Regions from separate parts of the Microbacterium sp. NPDC006705 genome, predicted to be linked through region 2. Evidence: predicted binding sites of a transcription regulator. Region 2 holds the regulator's gene; the other holds the start of a gene.
What was found. The regulator LexA, encoded in region 2, represses DNA repair genes until DNA is damaged. The targets are predictions, from matches to a motif close to TCGAACANNTGTTCGA.
Positions count from the first base shown of each region.

Region 1: a site for LexA is predicted at 3,667-3,682, ahead of ACI2K6_RS09655 (DUF222 domain-containing protein). Genes of this name have one in related genera too.

Region 1 is NZ_JBJDQQ010000001.1:2,020,699-2,029,705, forward strand. Features, by position in the region: gene ACI2K6_RS09640 (zinc-dependent alcohol dehydrogenase family protein) at 1-105, opposite strand, end outside; gene ACI2K6_RS09645 (arsenic resistance protein) at 193-1,182, shown strand; gene ACI2K6_RS09650 (intradiol ring-cleavage dioxygenase) at 1,165-2,139, opposite strand; gene ACI2K6_RS09655 (DUF222 domain-containing protein) at 2,247-3,632, opposite strand; gene ACI2K6_RS09660 (DUF3140 domain-containing protein) at 3,830-4,162, shown strand; gene ACI2K6_RS09665 (alpha/beta fold hydrolase) at 4,207-5,013, shown strand; gene ACI2K6_RS09670 (GIY-YIG nuclease family protein) at 5,033-5,425, opposite strand; gene ACI2K6_RS09675 (NADP-dependent oxidoreductase) at 5,521-6,444, opposite strand; gene ACI2K6_RS09680 (acyl-CoA synthetase) at 6,564-7,214, shown strand; gene ACI2K6_RS09685 (amino acid transporter) at 7,211-7,540, shown strand; gene purB (adenylosuccinate lyase) at 7,621-9,003, opposite strand.
Region 2 is NZ_JBJDQQ010000001.1:899,437-908,443, forward strand. Features, by position in the region: gene rplT (50S ribosomal protein L20) at 1-213, opposite strand, end outside; gene rpmI (50S ribosomal protein L35) at 246-440, opposite strand; gene infC (translation initiation factor IF-3) at 486-1,145, opposite strand; gene ACI2K6_RS04335 (DUF1844 domain-containing protein) at 1,373-1,777, shown strand; gene ACI2K6_RS04340 (SseB family protein) at 1,820-2,602, opposite strand; gene priA (bifunctional 1-(5-phosphoribosyl)-5-((5-phosphoribosylamino)methylideneamino)imidazole-4-carboxamide isomerase/phosphoribosylanthranilate isomerase PriA) at 2,586-3,332, opposite strand; gene hisH (imidazole glycerol phosphate synthase subunit HisH) at 3,391-4,053, opposite strand; gene hisB (imidazoleglycerol-phosphate dehydratase HisB) at 4,050-4,655, opposite strand; gene ACI2K6_RS04360 (histidinol-phosphate transaminase) at 4,652-5,737, opposite strand; gene ACI2K6_RS04365 (LysM peptidoglycan-binding domain-containing protein) at 5,809-6,168, opposite strand; gene lexA (transcriptional repressor LexA) at 6,425-7,090, shown strand; gene ACI2K6_RS04375 (prolyl oligopeptidase family serine peptidase) at 7,192-9,007, shown strand, end outside.

The sequences.
Region 1 (9,007 bases), 1.1 Mb from region 2:
GGCCGCGGCCACCCGGATGACGGCATCCGTGGGCTTCTCGATCGTCGGGTCGTCGCGTTCCTCGACGCGGACGTCGCCGGGGGCGTGCATGATGACTCCGCGCATGGTGGCTGTCCTTCCGTAGCGGTTCTCCCATTCCACCTCATGCGACGGCTGCCGGGGTGCTTCTGGCCTCCGGTGCGGCATGCTGGCATGATGCGGGCGCTCGCGGTGATCGAACGGCACCAAGCGGCGATGTTCCTGGTGGCGCTGGTCGTGGGTGGGGTCGTAGGGCTCGCGATGCCGCGCTTCGCTGAGGCGATCGAACCGGCGCTCACCCCCGTGCTGGGCGTCCTGCTGTTCCTCACGTTCCTCTCGATCCCGCTCGTCGGGCTGCGGGAGGCCGTCCGTGACGCACGGTTCATCGGGGCCGTGATGGTCGCGAACTTCGTCGCGGTCCCGGTGGTCGTATGGCTGCTGTCGCGGTTCGTCGCCCATGACGCGGCGCTTCTGCTGGGCGTGCTGCTGGTGCTGTTGACACCCTGCGTGGACTACGTCGTCGTCTTCGCGGGCCTCGCTGGAGGATCGCGTGAGCGGCTGCTGGCGGCGACGCCGCTGCTCATGATCACGCAGCTGCTGCTTCTGCCCGCGTACGTGTGGGCGATGGCCGGGGGCGAGTCTGTCGCAGTCATCGATCCGCGCCCGTTCGCCGAAGCGTTCGTTCTGCTCATCGTCGTTCCGCTTGCGCTCGCCGCCGTCGCGCAGGCGGCAACGCGCCGTTCGCCGCGCGTCGGGTCGGTGTCGTCCGGGCTGCTGCGTGCCATGGTGCCGGTGATGATGCTGACGCTATTCGTCGCGGTCGCCTCGCAGACGGCCGCGGTCGGGGATGCGATGGTGTCGCTGGCGCCCGTCGTGCCGATCTTCGTCGCGTTCGTGCCGTGCGCAGTGATGGTGGGGATTGTCGCGGGCCGTCTGGCCGGACTCGATGTCTCGCGCCGGCGGGCGGTGGTCTTCAGCACTGTGACGCGCAACTCTCTCGTCGTCCTGCCGCTCGCACTCGCCCTGCCGGCGTCATTCGCGTTGACTCCGCTCGTAGTGGTCACGCAGACGCTCGTCGAGCTCGTCGCGATGGTCGTGCTGGTCGCGGTCGTGCCCCGGCTCATGCGCGGCCGCGGCGCGCAACGGTCAGGGTCGGCGGGGTGAGACCCCGCCCGGAGCGGCGCCCGCCGCGGGGGTCGTCGTCGTGTCCACGCGAGCGGTGAGCGAGACGACGTATCCGGATGTCGTGTCGCCGGTGACGGTGGCCAGCTGGAGGGCGCCTGCATCGTCGCCGAACACGTTGTCGGAGGCGAGCGAGACCTGCGCAAGATTGCGCGCGGAACCGCTGTAGGCGGGGAGCGCGTAGACGGTGCTGCAGACGTCCCCGGGGAGGGCGACCTGTGACGTCGCGATGGCATTCGCGGCGTCGGTCATCGCCGCCGCGTCCGGGTAGACCTCGAAGTGGATGTGCGGCCACCGGCCCGTGTAGCAGGCGGGAATGATCGAGGTGAAGGTGACGACGCCGGACGCGTCGGAGACCTGCACCCCTCGCAGGTAGGTCTCGTTCTCGATCCCGTTCGAGTACATCGAGTACCCGCCGTCGGCGTCGCAATGCCACACGTAGACGGCGGCCCCGGCGAACGGCATATCACCTCGGGCGGTGTCGAGGATCGTGAGCCGGAGGGTCATCGGCACGCCGTCCGCGGTCGCGCCGCCCTCCAGGGACGATCGGATGTCGCTGCGGACGATGCCGGAGCGCTCGAGGACGTCAGGCCCGTTCGAGCCGTCGCCGGGGTAGGGGCCGGCGGTCTCGTCAGGGATCTCGCCGGCGGGCAGGCCCGAGTTCGCGGTGGCTGTCGCGGACGGTGTTGCGGTGGGTGTCGCGGTCGGTGTCGCCGTGGGTGATGCGGCGGGCGAGGCCGTCGCCGTGGGAGTGCAGGCCGCGAGAGCCGCGGCGCCCAAGCCGAGGCCGGCGAGGCTCAGCATGGAACGCCGGGTCATCAGCGTGCGGATGTCGAACGGGGCGCCCTGATCGACGACCTCGTCGTCGGCGCGGTCGAGCAGGCGGCCCTCGTAGGCCGGTCCCGCAGGCGTGTGATCGGGTTCGGGGATGCGGCTCACGTCTGACTCCTCGGTCGGTTGTGCACCGAGCATCGCCCGCCAGCCCATCCGTATCGTTGGATAGACCTATGCGCCGGATATGAGACCCACGCGAGACGGCCGCGCTGTCAGAAGGGTGGTCTCTCCGGTGGTCCACCCGTGTCGATGGTGAAGCAGACGGCCGGTATGGGAACGTCTTCGCGATACACCCGGCCGAGGGGTGAGGTCCATTCGAGAACGCCTCCGCCGAGCTGTCGGACTTCCCATTTCGTGAATTGCTTCATGGAGTGGTGTCGTTGGCAGAGGTGGGCGAGGTTGAAGATGTGGGTGTGCCCGCCGAGGGCGTAGTCGATCGTGTGGTCGAGCTCGCAGCGGATCGCGGCCCGGCGGCATCCGGGGAACCGGCAGTGCTGATCCCGCGCCATCAACAGTTTCTTCATCGAAGCGGTGGGCCGATACGCGTCGATCTCGACTGGTGTGCGGGTGACGGGGTCGATGAACAGCCGGTCCCACTCGCTGACCTGCCCGGCGAGCTCGCGCGCCGTATCGGCATCGATCAGCGCACCCCCGACGGCTTCGGCGGGGTTCTCGTCCTTGCCTATCAACGTCTCCGCGGTGACGGCGACCTGAACGCGGGCGCGGATCGCGCCGAGCCCACCAGCTCGGTCCGTTCCGTAGGTCGGGTCGACCACGGGCGCCCCGCCGAGGACGAGGTCACCGAGGATGTCGGCCCGCAGCTGATCCATGGTCCGCGTATCGGCGGGCTCGCCGGCCCCCGCGGCATCCGCCGCCGAGCTCTCCGCGGCATCCGCCCCGCCCGCCCCGGCGCCCTCCGCCCCGGCGCCCTCAACCCGCGCGTCCTTCACCGACTGTCCCATCTGCGTGAGCCGGTCGAGCATCCCCGCGGCGATGACGGTCGGAAGGTTGGCGACGAGGTTCGACATCCCGTCTGTTCCGTGGAACACCCGCACGCACCGTTCCGCGACCGCGGTCTTGTGTCGCTCGGTGAAGTTCTGCGGGTGCAGCCGGGCCGCCAAAGCCTCCAACGCACCCCGTACCCGCGACGGCACATCCCGCTCACAAACCGCGATCGCCGCTTCCGCGAACGAATCCCGCACCTCATCCGGAAGCCTCGCGCCGACGCGCACGACGACATCGACGTGTCCGCGTTCGATCCGCCGCTGGGCCCACGCCTCGAACACGGCCGGGTAGTCGTCGATGACCGTCATCGCGTGGTCGATCTCACCCTGCAACCTGCGGTCGGTGAGTCGCGCCATCCCGGCGGCCTCGGCCGCGACCGACCGCAGCTCCATGTCCGACGCCATCCCACGAACTCCGTCACGGTGCGCCTCACGCAACGCCGACCGGCCCAGCTCCGCCAACGCACGAACCCGCGAAACATCAGCCGCATGGAACTGGTCGAGCGCTTCCGCGAACACGGAGAACGCCTCGGCGTGCGGCGACGCAACTGCGGTGCCATCACCCGCGAGCCCCCGACCGCCGTTCGATGTCATGTTCCCATGATGTCAGCACCTTCCGACATCCTCGACGAACCTTTGTTCGATGGTGGATAAGTCGCTGAGGACGCGGACTGTGCAGGAAACGCCCAACCTGCCGACGACAAAAACCACGAAAAGGCGGCATAAACGCGCTGACTCATCGTGCTGTCAAGAGGATGCGGCCGGGCAGACGCCGCGGGCACCATCGCACCATGAGCGACGACGACGACCAGACGCGGCACGACTTCCGCGACGCCGTGAACATGAGCCCCGCCGAGCTCGAGAAATGGCTCGACACCGACGAGTCGAAGGAGGTCGGTCAGAAGGACGGCGGCGGTGAATCGACGGGCCACCAGTCGGGGCGGCGCATCGTCGACCTCCTGCGGACGAAGAAGGACGACCTCACCGAATCGGACCTGAAGCACATGCGCAAGGTCGTCGGCTACGTCAACCGGCACCTCGCACAGCGCCCCTCGGGCGACATCACCGAGACCGCCTGGCGCTACTCACTCATGAACTGGGGCCACGACCCCGCGAAGAAGTGACCGCCTCCGCCGAGCAGGCCTCCGCCGAGCAGGAGAATGGAACCGTGAGCATCCCCGCGTCCTCCGGTCTGACCGAGCTGCCCGAACCGCGATTCGTCCTCGTGGGCGAGGACGGCCACCGCATCGCCACCTACTCGTGGGGAGAGGACGACCTTCCGACGGTGGTCGTCGTGCACGGCTTCGCGTCGAACACGAAGGACAACTGGGTCTCGACCGGTTGGGTGCGCGACTTGCAGCGCGCCGGTTTCCGCGTCCTTGGCCTCGATCAGCGAGGACACGGTGCGAGCGACAAGCCGCATCGTGCCGCCGACTACGACCTGCACCAGCTCGCCTCCGACGTCGAAGCGGTGCTCGACACGTACCTCGTAGACACGGCGATGTACGTCGGATACTCCCTGGGAGCGCGCGTGGGCTGGGAGGTGCTGCAGGACTTCTCCGCGCGCATCACCCGCGGCGTGCTGGGCGGCGTGCCCGACGGCATCCCGCTCGCCCGCCTCGACATCGATCAGGTGCGAGCGCTCGTCGAGAACGGTACCGAGGTGACCGATCCGGTCACGCAGAACTACGTGCGGCTCACCGAGCGCGTTCCCGGCAACGACCTGCGCGCGCTGCTCGCGATCGCCGGCGGGATGCGCGCCTCGGGCACGGTGGACCCCGACCCCGCCAACGCGCCGGAGCAGCCCGTGCTGTTCGCCACAGGTTCTCGTGACGCGATCATCGAGGGATCGAAGGCCCTCGCCGCCGCCACCCCGCAGGGACGCTTCGTCGAGATCCCCGATCGGCACCACTTCAATGCGCCCGGCTCGCGGGTGTTCCGTCAGACCGCGATCGAGTTCCTCACCGGAGGATGACGCGGCGGCGGACGTCGCCTCACGACGACGCCCGTCGGTAGGCGTCGCCGAGCCAGCGGTCGTAGGCCAGCCACGGCTCGGATGCCGCTGCCCGCAGCGTCTCGATGTGCGCGGTCAACGGACCGGTGAGCGTGAACCACTCGCCGCCCTCTCGCAGTGCCGCGAACTCGCGGTGTCGCTGCTGTTCGAGGGGCCGACCGCCGCGCTCGAATGCGAGGAGCTCGTCATGTCGGATGGCGGCGAGCCGCTGCCGTGGCCGCTCGCTCGTACCGATCTTCACGCGGGCGCCGAATCGCAGGTAGTAGACGACGGCCACGACCGGGCGGGGCAGGTCGGCATCGAAAGCGTCGCCGAGTCGCCACCCGCAGCGCCCGCAGATCCAGTGGTCCGACGCAGTGCTGATCTCGCCCACGCGCCCGCCGCAGACGCGGCACGGAAACGGCATCTCGGATATCGAGGAGGCGGGCACGACTCCAGGATCGCGCCCGCCTCCGACATCCACGCCCGTCAGACCGTGACGACGATCTTGCCGCGGGTGTGCCCCTCTTCCAGACGCGCGTACGCCGCCGCGGCGTCGTCGAGCGGGAAGGTCTCGGCGACCTCGACCCGCAGCGAGCCGTCGGCCGCAAGACGCGCGAGCTCGGCGAGCTGGGAGGCATCCGGGCGCACCCAGATGTAGTTGCCGCCGAACTCGGATGCCGCGCGCGGGTCGGCGATCGAGGTGACGACGCCGCCCTCGCGCAGCAGGTCGTTCGTGGAGTCGAGCGAGCTTCCGCCGGCGAAATCGAGCACGACGTCGACGCCCTCGGGAGCGATCTCGCGCACCCGGTCGGCGAGGCCGTCGCCGTAGACCACGGGCTCGGCGCCGAGCTCGCGGAGGTAGTCGTGGTTGCGCTCCGACGCGGTGCCGATCACGCGCGCGCCGCGCAGGCGCGCGAGCTGCACGCCGAACGAGCCCACGCCGCCGGCCGCGCCGTGGATGAGCACGGTCGACCCCTCGCCGACGGCCGACCGCTCGATCGCCTGCAGCGCGGTCAGGCCGGTGAGGGGGATCGCGGCGGCCGCGGTGAACTCGAGACCCTCCGGCTTGCGCGTGGCGGTGCGCACGGGAACAGCCATGTATTCGGCGACCGATCCGCCGCTCACGACATCGGCGCGCGCGTAGGCCAGCACCGGGTCGCCGACCTGGAACTCGGGAGTGTCCAGTCCCACCTTCTCCACGACGCCCGCGACATCCCAGCCCGGCACCGCCGGCAGCTGAACGTCGAGCAGGCCCTGGAGGTATCCCTCACGCACCTTGTAGTCGACGGGGTTCAGGCCCGCGGCCACCACGCGCACCACGAGGGTGTCGGGTCCGATGTGGGGCATCTCCCGATCGGTGATCTCGAAGCGGTCGTTGCCGCCGAACTCGTTGTACGTCAGTGCCTTCATGCGCAGGACAAACGCCGGGGCGGCCGGCAGGATTCCCGACGGGATGCCGCTGACGGGCGCTCTCTCGGGGCGGACGCGTAGAATCGGGGGCATCCCGTTCTGAAACGCGAGAGTCCGCCGTGTCTGCAGCATCCGCCGCCCGCACCTTCGAGGTGCGGCATGTCCAGCTCGCGCGCGCCCTTTTCGCGGCCGTCGCCGCCGTCATGATCACGTTCTCGCCCGATCACTCCGCCGCCGTGGGCATGTCGGTGTTCGGCGGGTTCGCCACCGCGACGGCGATCGTCTTCTTCGTCGGAGCGTGGCTGACGCGCCGCGCGGGCCGCCGTGCGCTGCCGATCGCCCTCGGGGCGGTCACCCTCGTCGCCGCGATCCTCGCTGGCATCCCGCCGTTGCGGACGACGACCGGCTTCTTCGTCATCGTCATCTCGTGGGCCGCGATCACGGGGGCCATAGAGCTGATCGGCGGCATCCGCGGTCGCCGCTCCGGAGCTCCGGCCGCGCGCGACGAGGTGCTCATCGGTGCGATCACCCTCCTGCTGGTGGTCGGCCTGCTGCTGGTCAACCCGGCCTACCGCCTCGATTACGTCATCGAGGAGGCCGGCGCCTTCACGCTCACCGGCATCACCATCGGCGTCGGGCTGTTCGGCGGCTACGCCGCGATCGTGGCGGTCTTCCTCGGAATCGCCGGCTTCTCGCCGCGGCGCGAGGAGCTCGCGCCCGCGGCATCCGTCCCGTCATCCCCCTCGTCCGATCCGGAGGTCGCATCGTGAGCGGCGAACACCCCACCCGCCGCGAGATCATGCGTCCGGTCCAGCTGCTGGGCCTCGCGTTCGTCGCGGCGATCTTCTCGGGTGTCATCACCCTCGTGTCGATGGGCGCGTTCCAGGCGCTCCCGCGCGAGTCCGTCGAGCGTGCCGTGGTCGTCGCCCTGATCGTGGCGGGGATCGCCTTCATCGCGACGCTCGTGATCATCGCGCTGCTGATGCTCGCCGTCGATCCTGCTCAGGTGAGCAAGCGCGTCGACCGCCCCGTGCTGTACCCCGACGAGTCGGAGACCCCCGACGACTCGGCGTCCGGCTCGTCGCCCCGGCGCTGATTCAGCCGCCGAGCGCGTACCGTTCACACGAAAACGCACCGCCCCCCGAGCGTTCTCGGCGGGGCGGTGCGTTTTCGGCGTCAACCGAGGCGTGAGACCAGGTCGTCGGCGAGGCCGGCGTAGCCGGCGGGGGTCAGGGCGAGCAGGCGCTCCTTGGCGGCATCGCCGATGTCGAGGCCGCGCACGAACTCGGCGAGCTCCGGTCCGCCGACGCGGCGACCGCGGGTCAGGTCCTTGAGGAGCGCGTACGGGTCGGTGATCCGCGAGCGACCGGCGGCGATCTCGGCGCGGACGACGGTCTGGATCGCCTCGGCCAGCACCTCCCAGTTGGCGTCGAGATCGGCCAGCAGCACGTCGCGCGACAGCGAGATCTCGGTGAGCCCGCGCTGCAGGTTGTCGAGGGCGAGCAGCGAGTGGCCGAAGGCGACGCCGATGTTGCGCTGCGTCGTCGAGTCGGTCAGGTCGCGCTGCATCCGGCTCGTGACGAGCGTCTGCGCGAGCGTCGAGAACAGACCGCCGGAGATCTCGAGGTTCGCCTCGGCGTTCTCGAACCGGATGGGGTTGATCTTGTGCGGCATCGTCGACGACCCGGTCGCGCCGGCGACGGGGATCTGCGCGAAGAAGCCGAGCGAGATGTAGGTCCAGACGTCCGTGGCGAGGTTGTGCAGGATGCCGCCGGCGTGCCGCACCCGGTCGTAGAGCTCGACCTGCCAGTCGTGCGACTCGATCTGGGTGGTCAGGACGTTGAAGTCGATGCCCAGTCCCTCGATGAACGAGCGCGAGAGCTCGGGCCAGTCGACGTCGGGCTCGGCCGCGAGGTGCGCGGACCAGGTGCCGGTCGCGCCCGAGAACTTCGCGAGGTACTCGCCGCCCTCGATCTGCTTCGCGACGCGGGCGAGGCGCCACGCGAACACGGCGATCTCCTTGCCCATCGTCGAGGGGGTGGCGGGCTGGCCGTGCGTACGCGAGAGCATCGGGGCGTCGCGGTGCTCGCGGGCGAGGTCGCCCAGTGCGTCGATGACGGCATGCAGCTTCGGCAGCCAGACGTTCTCGACGGCGCGCTTGACGGTGAGGGCGTAGGAGGCCGAGTTGATGTCCTCGCTCGTGCACGCGAAGTGCGTCAGCTCGGCGATCGCGTCGAGGCCGAGGGTCGACAGCCGGTCGCGGACGAGGTACTCGACGGCCTTCACGTCATGGCGGGTGACGGCCTCCTTGGCGGCGAGCCAGTCGATCTCGGCCTGACCGAAGTCGCGGTAGAGCCCACGGAGCTGGGTTTTCTGCTCATCAGAGAGCGGTGAGCTGCCGAACAGGCTCCGGTCGGTGAGGGCGATGATCCACTCGACCTCCACCTCGACGCGGGCGCGGTTGAGACCGGCTTCCGAGAGGTAGTCGGCGAGGGATCCGACGGCGGCGGCATACCGGCCGTCGAGCGGGCTCAGGGGCTGCGGGGGCAGAGAGGTCACGAGG
Region 2 (9,007 bases):
CTGACGGGCAGCGGCGTTGATGCGCTGGATCCACAGACGGCGGAAGTCGCCCTTGCGCTTGCGACGGTCGCGGTACGCGTAGACGAGCGAGTGGGTGACCTGCTCCTTCGCCTTGCGGTACAGGCGCGAACGCTGTCCGCGGTAACCGGAGGCGCGCTCGAGGATGACGCGACGCTTCTTGTGGGCGTTTACTGCCCGCTTGACTCTAGCCATTTCGTTTGTTTCCTATTCGTGCGCAGCAGCGCTCAGATGCCGAGGAGCTTCTTGGCGACCTTCGCGTCGCCGGGAGCCAGGATCTTGTCGGCCGACAGGCGGCGCGTGCGCTTGGTGGGCTTGCCTTCGAAGTTGTGGCGGAGGTTCGCCTGCTGCTTCTTGATCTTTCCGCTGCCGGTGACCTTGAAGCGCTTCTTGGCACCCGAGTGGGTCTTCTGCTTCGGCATGTCTCTTCCTTCGTTGTGTTTCCCGCGAGGCGGGAGTCTGGGGGGCTACTCCGCCGAGGCGGGAGCGGCGTCTTCGGTCGCGGGTGCGTCGCCGGAGCGGGCCTGGCGTGCTGCCTCCTTGTTGGCGGCACGCTGGGCGTTCTGCTCGGTCTTCACCTCGGACTTGTTCTTGTGCGGCGCGATGACCATCACCATGTTGCGGCCGTCGATCGTCGGGTTCGACTCGACGGTGCCGAGCTCGGCGACATCCTCGGCGAACTTGCGGAGCAGGCGCACACCCTGCTCGGGACGCGACTGCTCGCGACCGCGGAACAGGATCATCGCCTTCACCTTGTCGCCCGCCTGGAGGAAGCCCTCGGCGCGCTTGAGCTTGGTGATGTAGTCGTGCGCCTCGATCTTCAGGCGGAAACGGACCTCCTTGAGGACCGTGTTGGCCTGGTTACGGCGCGTTTCCTTGGCCTTCTGAGCCGCTTCGTACTTGAACTTGCCGTAGTCCATGATCTTGACCACGGGCGGCTTCGAGTTCGGGGCGACCTCGACGAGGTCGAGTTCGGCCTCCTGCGCCAGACGCAGGGCGACCTCGATACGGACGACGCCGACCTGCTCTCCAGCGGGGCCGACGAGGCGAACCTCGGGGACGCGGATGCGGTCGTTGGTGCGGGGATCGCTGATGTGCGGAACTCCTGTTCGTGCGGTGGTGGCCACCGGGACGCGAGGACGCGACCCGGGCGGAAGAGCATCGCATCCACCCCGCACGACGCGCGTGCGTCGGCATTCGTGTTCCGCACCCTGGCTACCCCGGCCGCGGTGAGACGGACGGAGCGGAGTGCATGACCCGGTAGCCTGGAACGGCAAGCGCGGGTGGGATGTGATCCTCTTTCGATCCGGAGTAGAACACTCCGGTGCCCGCACAGTCTAGCAGAGAGCGACACGTGGACACGAACCCCGCCGACAACAGCACTTTCACCGACGACGAGGCTCGTCGCCAGCGGTGGGAGGAGCAGGAGCGCGCGGCCTCGGCCGCGACCCGCGACATCGCCGACGTGCCGGCGGTCGAGGTCATCACCACCGCCGCCGTGCACCTCATGAGCGCCGCCGCCGTCAAGGTCGGGCTCGCCGACGACCCGGCCACCCAGCTCGACCTCGACGAGGCCCGCAAGCTCATCAACGCCCTCGCCGGGCTCATCACCGCCGGCGCTCCCGAGATCAGCGACATGCACGCGCGATCGCTGCGCGACGGCCTGCGCTCGCTGCAGCTCGCCTTCCGCGAGGCGTCGACGATCCCCGACCCGATCGGCAAGGGCCCCGGCGAGAAGTTCACCGGTCCCGTCAACTGACGAGCTCCCGGGCTCGAGCAGGGCTCGGGCCCGGGACCTCCGTCAGGAAGCGCGCACCAGCTTGACCGTCAGCGAGTCGACGAGCACCGCGATGCGGTCGTCGGCGGCCCACCGCGACGCCAGCCGCGACAGCACCGCGTCGAGCTCGGCGGCATCCAGCCCATCGATGAGATGAAGCCGGACGATCAGCTCGGGGCCGCGCATCCGGGCGTCGGGATCACCCGCCGCGACCGACAGGTCGAGCACCGCGAGCTCTCCCCCGATGCTGGCCTGGAGAGCGGTGAAGACCTCGGGCGAGGTGGGCGCCGGTTCCCAGGGCAGTCCCTGTCCGATCGCCCAGACGGCGGGGCGTCGCAGCACGAACTCGGTCTCGGAGCCCGGGTCGATCACGATCAGGTCGGTGTCGTCGGACGCCGCCGCCATCGCCGTGCGCACCCCGTCGGCCGGAACCGGACGCGCGACGGCATCCCACCGCGCGAGTGCGGCCACCGACGTGAAGACCGGCAGAACGCGCCGACCGTCAGGAGCCGCGACCGTGACGATCGACAGCTCCTGGGTCTTGTCGACGCGCAGCCCTGTCGGCCCGACCCCTTCGTCGCCCTTCTCGGGCACGAGCGGGATCAGCAGCCGCGCCGCGCGATACGCCTCGACGACCGCCACGGCGTCACCGGTCCCCGCGCGGAAGGCTTCGAGCGCCGCGAGCAGCGCGGGATCGGCGGAGCCGTCGTCACCGGCGTGAGGGTTCGACTCGAAGCTGCGCCCCTCCCAGGGAACGCCCGCCGAGTCGGCGGCGTGGCCGCAGCCGTCGTCAGTCTCCGGCGACATCCAGCGCCTCGGCCAGCGTGAACGCGCCGGCGTAGAGAGCCTTGCCGACGATCGCACCCTCGACGCCCAGCGGCACGAGCTCGCGCAGCGCGGCGATGTCGTCGAGGCTCGAGATACCGCCCGATGCGACCACGGGCTTGGGTGTGCGCGAGGTGATCTCGCGCAGCAGCTCGAGGTTCGGGCCCTGGAGCGTGCCGTCCTTCGTCACGTCGGTGACGACGTATCGGCTGCAGCCGGCGTCTTCGAGACGCTCGAGGACGTCCCACAGGTCGCCGCCGTCGCGGGTCCAGCCCCGGGCGGCGAGCGTCGTGCCGCGGACATCGAGTCCGACCGCGATCGCGTCGCCGTAGCGGCCGATGACATCGGCGGCCCACTCGGGGTTCTCGAGCGCGGCAGTGCCCAGGTTGATGCGCGTCGCACCGCTCTCGAGCGCGGCCTCGAGCGTCGCATCGTCGCGGATGCCGCCCGACAGCTCGATCTGCACACCCTTGACCTGCTTGATGACCTTGCGGAGCACGGCGGTGTTGTTGCCCCGGCCGAAGGCCGCGTCGAGGTCGACGAGATGGATCCACTGCGCACCCTGCTTGGCCCAGGCGAGCGCCGCGTCGACGGGGTCGCCGTAGGTCGTCTCGCTGCCGGCCTCGCCCTGGGTCAGGCGCACGGCCTTCCCGTCGGCGACGTCGACGGCGGGCAGGAGGATCAGTTCGGGGGTGGACGCGAAGTCGTTCATCACATTCCAGGGGTGGGTCGGGATGCACGCTCGTCCACGCGAGCGCACCAGAGGGAGACTAGTGGCGCGGTAGGGCGCCGATCCAATTGGCGAGGAGACGGATGCCGGCGGCCCCCGACTTCTCGGGGTGGAACTGCGTCGCCGAGAGCGGCCCGTTCTCGACGGCCGCGAGGAAGGGCGCGCCGTAGTCGCACCAGGTCAGCACGGGCTCGGCGAAGGGCTTCATGACCTCGAGGCTCCAGTCCTGGGCACCGTACGAGTGCACGAAGTAGAAGCGCTCGTCCTCCAGACCGTCGAACAGCGTCGACCCTGCGCCCGCGCGCACGGTGTTCCAGCCCATGTGGGGCAGCACGGGTGCCTGCAGCTCGGTGACGGTGCCCGGCCACTGCCCGAGGCCCTCGGTGTCATCGCCGCGCTCGACGCCGTTGCCGAACATGATCTGCATGCCGACGCAGATGCCCAGCACCGGGCGCCCCCCGGCCAGGCGCCGCTCGATGATCTCGTCGCCGCGGCTCTCGCGCAGGGCGGCCATGACCGCACTGAACGCACCGACGCCGGGAACCAGAAGACCGTCCGCATCGCGGATGAGACCACGATCGGACGTCAGTCGGGCGTCCGCACCCGCGGCGGAGAGGGCCTTGACGGCCGAGTGGATGTTGCCCGAGCCATAATCGAGGACGGCGACGAGCGGCGCGCGTCCGGTCGTGTCACCCTCGGTCATAGGGCGCCCTTCGTGCTGGGGATGCCGTGCACGAGCGGATCGAGCGCCTTGGCCTGCCGGAAGGCACGGGCGAAGGCCTTGTACTCCGCCTCGGCGATGTGGTGCGGGTCGCGTCCGCCGAGCACGCGGACGTGCGTCGTCAGGCCCGCGTTGAACGCGATCGCCTCGAACGTGTGCCGCACGAGCGACCCCGTGAAGTGCCCGCCGATGAGGTGGTACTCGTATCCCTCGGGCTCTCCCGTGTGCACGAGGTAGGGACGCCCGGAGATGTCGACGACAGCCTGCGCGAGCGCCTCGTCGAGGGGCACGAGCGCATCGCCGTAGCGGGAGATGCCCGACTTGTCGCCCAGCGCAGAGCGCAGCGCCTGCCCGAGCACGATCGCCACATCCTCGACCGTGTGGTGCGCGTCGATGTGCGTGTCGCCCGTCGCGCGTACAGTCAGGTCGGTGAGCGAGTGCTTCGCGAACGCCGTCAGCAGATGATCGAAGAACGGCACGGTCGTCTCGATCGTGCTGATCCCGGTCCCGTCGAGGTCGAGCTCGAGTTCGACACTCGACTCGCTCGTGGCACGACGGATGCTGGCCGTTCGGGGGCTGGTCATGCCTCCGAGTCTATCGACGCCAGTGCTTCGAGGAACGCGGTCGTCTCGTCTTCCGTACCGGCACTGACGCGCAGGCTGTGCGGGATGCCGACGTCGCGGACGAGGATGCCGCGATCGTAGAGCGCCTGCCAGGTGGCGCGCGGGTCGTCGACCCCGTCGAACAGGACGAAGTTCGTCCAGCTCTCGTAGGCGTGGTACCCGAGGGCATCGAGCGTCGCCGACATCCGATCGCGCTGCGCGACGATCTCGTCCACCATCCGGAGCATCGTCGACGAGTGCGACAGCGCGGCTGTCGCGGCCGCCTGCGTGAGGGCGCTGAGGTGGTACGGCAGGCGGACAAGACGCAGAGCGTCGATGAGGGTCGCGTCGGCGGCGAGATAGCCGACGCGCGCACCGGCGAAGGCGAACGCCTTGCTCATCGTGCGCGAGACGACCAGGCGCTCCCGCTCGCCGAGCAGCGTCAGCGCGGAGGGGCTCTCGCGCGGCGCGAACTCCTGATAGGCCTCGTCGACGATCACGATTCCGTCGGTGGCGTCGTACACCGCCTCGATGACGTCGAGACCGAGCGGCGTGCCGGTCGGGTTGTTGGGCGCGCAGAGGAAGACGACGTCGGGGCGTAGTTCGGAGACTTGTGCCGCGGCGGAGGCCGGGTCGAGCGTGAAGTCGGGGCCGCGCGTGCCCGCGACGTACTGCGCGCCGGTGGCTCGCGTCAGCAGCGGGTACATCGAGTACGTGGGGCCGAAGCCCATGGCGGTGCGCCCCGGGCCGCCGAAGGCCTGGAGCAGGTGCTGCAGCACCTCGTTCGATCCGTTCGCGGCCCAGATGCGATCGGGGGTGAGGCCGTGACCGAGGTACTCGGCGAAGGACTCGCGGAGGTGCGTGAACTCGCGGTCGGGATAGCGGTTGACGTCGCGCAGGGCACGGGCGATGGCATCCAGGATGTCGTCTGCGACCTCTTCGGGAACGGGATGCGTGTTCTCGTTGACGTTCAGCGCGACCGGAAGCGGCGCCTGCGGGGCGCCGTACGGGGTGAGGCCTCGCAGATCGTCTCTGAGGGGCAGATCATCCAGACTCGGGCTCATCCCACCCATGCTAGGCCGCGTCCGAGTCCGGCGTGGCCGCACCCCAGCTTCTGCGCCGAAGACGGCGGGCTTCAGCTCGCGGCGTCGTACTCGGCGGGGATGGCGAGTGTCTGGCCTGCCTCGAGCTGACCAGAGCCGAGGGCGTTCAGCCGGATGATGGCGTCGACGACGTCACGGGGGTCGGCGGCCGGCGCCACCTCTTCAGCGATCGACCAGAGCGATTCGCCCGACATGACGGTCACCGTCGTGAACGACCCCTCGGGCGCGCCCGCCTCGTTGGAGGCGAGTGCTCCCCCGCCGGAGAGCACGGCAGCGGTGACGGCGACGACGGCGGGAAGTGCGGCGATCGCTGCGATGACGCGGCGTCCACGGCGCGTCAGGCGCAGACGGGTGCGGGGGGCCGGTGCGAAGCGAGCATCGATCGTGGTCATGACATCTCCTCGGGAGCGGTAGGAAGATTCGCTCCCGCCTCTCGGCCGGGAGAGGCGGGTGCGAACTTCGGTTCCGAACGTATCTTCGATATTGTGTGGTGTCAACCACCCACCGAAATCGGAGACCGATCGAAGAGACACGCGGAGCGTTCCGTGATGTCGCTGTCGGATCGGGCTACCTTTTCGACAGCGAGAGCCCACCACGAACCTCCGACATCGGGTCGGGGACGGGGCGCGACGACAGGAGACCGGCGGTATGAGCGAGAAGCCGCAGACGCGACGACGCAAGAATCTGAGCGATAAGCAGCTCGCGATCCTCGAGGTGATCCAGCACGCGATCGCCCGCAACGGCTACCCGCCGAGCATGCGCGAGATCGGCGACGCCGTCGGCCTCAAGTCGCTGTCGAGCGTCACCCACCAGCTGAACCAGCTCGAGCTGAGCGGATACCTCCGCCGCGACCCCGGCAAGACCCGCGCGATGGAGGTCCTCATCGACCTCCCCGGCACGGCCGGCGAGAACCCCGCCGACGCCGCGCCCGCCCTCGGCGACGCCGCCCTCGTGCCGCTCGTGGGCCGCATCGCGGCGGGCGTCCCGATCACCGCCGACCAGCAGGTCGAGGAGATCTTCCCCCTGCCGCGTCAGCTCGTCGGCAAGGGCGAGCTGTTCATGCTCAAGGTCGTCGGCGACTCCATGATCGACGCCGCCATCTGCGACGGCGACTGGGTCGTCGTGCGGGCACAGTCGACCGCCGACAACGGCGAGATCGTCGCGGCCATGCTCGACGGCGAGGCCACCGTCAAGACGCTCCGTCAGCGCGACGGCCACACCTGGCTCCTCCCCCGCAACTCGGCGTTCGAGCCGATCCTCGGCGATGACGCCACCATCCTCGGCAAGGTCGTCGCCGTCCTCCGCACGGTCTGACCTCGCCGCACCGACGGAACTGCGGGAGGGGATGCCGCGACTCGGCGGCATCCCCTCCCGTCGTCCGGCACGATCCGGATCCGCTCGCGTAGCGTGGCGGTATGTCGCAGCAGCAACTCCCGTACGGTTCTTGGCCCTCCCCCCTGACCGCCTCGTGGGCCAGCGCGTCCTCGTTGCGCCTCGACGGCGCGCGCTTCGTCGGAGATGAGATCTGGTGGGGCGAATCCCTTCCCGATGAGGCCGGTCGCGTCGCCGTCATGCGCCGCCGCCGCGACGATTCTGTGGAGGTCGTCCTCCCCGCGCCCGGGAACGCGCGATCGCGTGTGCACGAGTACGGCGGGGGCGCCTGGACGGCGTCCGACGACGGCGAGCTGTTCTTCGTCGACAAGTCGGACCAGCGCATTCGACGCCTCCGCCCGGGCGGCGAGCCCGAGGCGCTCACCCCAGAGGAGAGCGGCACCCACTACGGGGGTCTCCGCTGGCAGCACGGCGCGCTCCTCGCGGTGCGCGAGCGCGAGCGCCCGGGGCGCACTCCCGAACGACACATCGTGCGGATCGACGGCGCGAGCAGCGATGAGAACGCCGCGAGCGGCGACGAAGCGGGAGTGACGGAGCTCGCCGGGGGCAGCGACTTCGTGGCTCAGCCTGCACTGTCACCCGACGGATCACAGCTCGCGTGGGTGGCGTGGGATCACCCGGACATGCCCTGGGACCGCACCTGCATCCGTGTCATCGAGCTCGACGCCCCGGATCGTGTCCGTGAGCTGGCCGGCGGCAGCACGGCCGCGCTGCAGCCGGAATGGACATCGGACGGCCAGCTGTTGCTGCTCGACGAGCCGACGGGGCGCTGGAACCTCCATCGCATCGACCCCGCGACCGGCGCGGCACCCGTCGCGGTCTCCCCCGCCGACGCCGACACGGGTGGTGGCCTGTGGGTCCTCGGCACCCGGTGGTACGCGCCGCTCGACGACGGCCGCGTCGTGGCCGTCCGCACGCACGGCTCGGACCAGCTCGTGATCATCGACCGCGACGGCGGCGCGATCCCGCTCCCCTTCCCCGCCACCGCTCGACTGCAGATCGAGGACGTCCGCGGCAGCCGCGCCCTCGTGAGCGGCGCCATGCCCGGGGCGAGCGGGCTCTGGCTGGTCGATCTCGACAGCGGCGAGACGACAGCGGTGCGCGGCGGTACCCCCGATATCGACGAGGCATGGATCCCCCATGCCCGTCAGATCACCACCGAGGGTCCCCACGGCCCGGTGCACGCCTTCGCCTATCCGCCGACGAACCCCGATGTCACGGCGCCGACCGACGAGCTGCCGCCGTACCTCGTCTGGGTGCACGGCGGGCCGACGTCGCACGTGGGCGGCACCGCCGACGCCAAGGCGGCCTACTTCACCAGCCGAGGCATCGGCGTGCTCGACGTGAACTACGGCGGGTCGACCGGGTACGGCCGGTCGTACCGTGAACGGCTGAAGGGCCAGTGGGGCGTCGTCGACGTCGATGATGTCGCGGCGGCGGCACGCGGCCTCGCCGCCGACGGACTCGCCGATGCGTCACGGCTCGCGATCGAGGGCGGGTCGGCCGGTGGCTGGACCGTGTTGGCGGCGCTCGTCGGCACGGACGTGTTCGGCGCGGGCGTCTCGCGCTACGGCGTCGGCGATGCCCGCGCCCTCGCGGCCGAGACCCACGACTTCGAGGCGCGCTACCTCGACGGCCTGATCGGTCCCCTCCCTGAAGCGGAGCACGTGTACATCGAGCGGTCGCCGCTGAGCCACGCCGAGCGTTTCCGCGTGCCGCTGCTGCTTCTCCAGGGCGACGAGGACGCCGTCGTGCCACCGGCGCAGGCCGAGGCCATCCGCGACGCACTCGTCGCGCAGGGCGTGCCCCACGCCTATGTCCTGTACGCGGGCGAGGGGC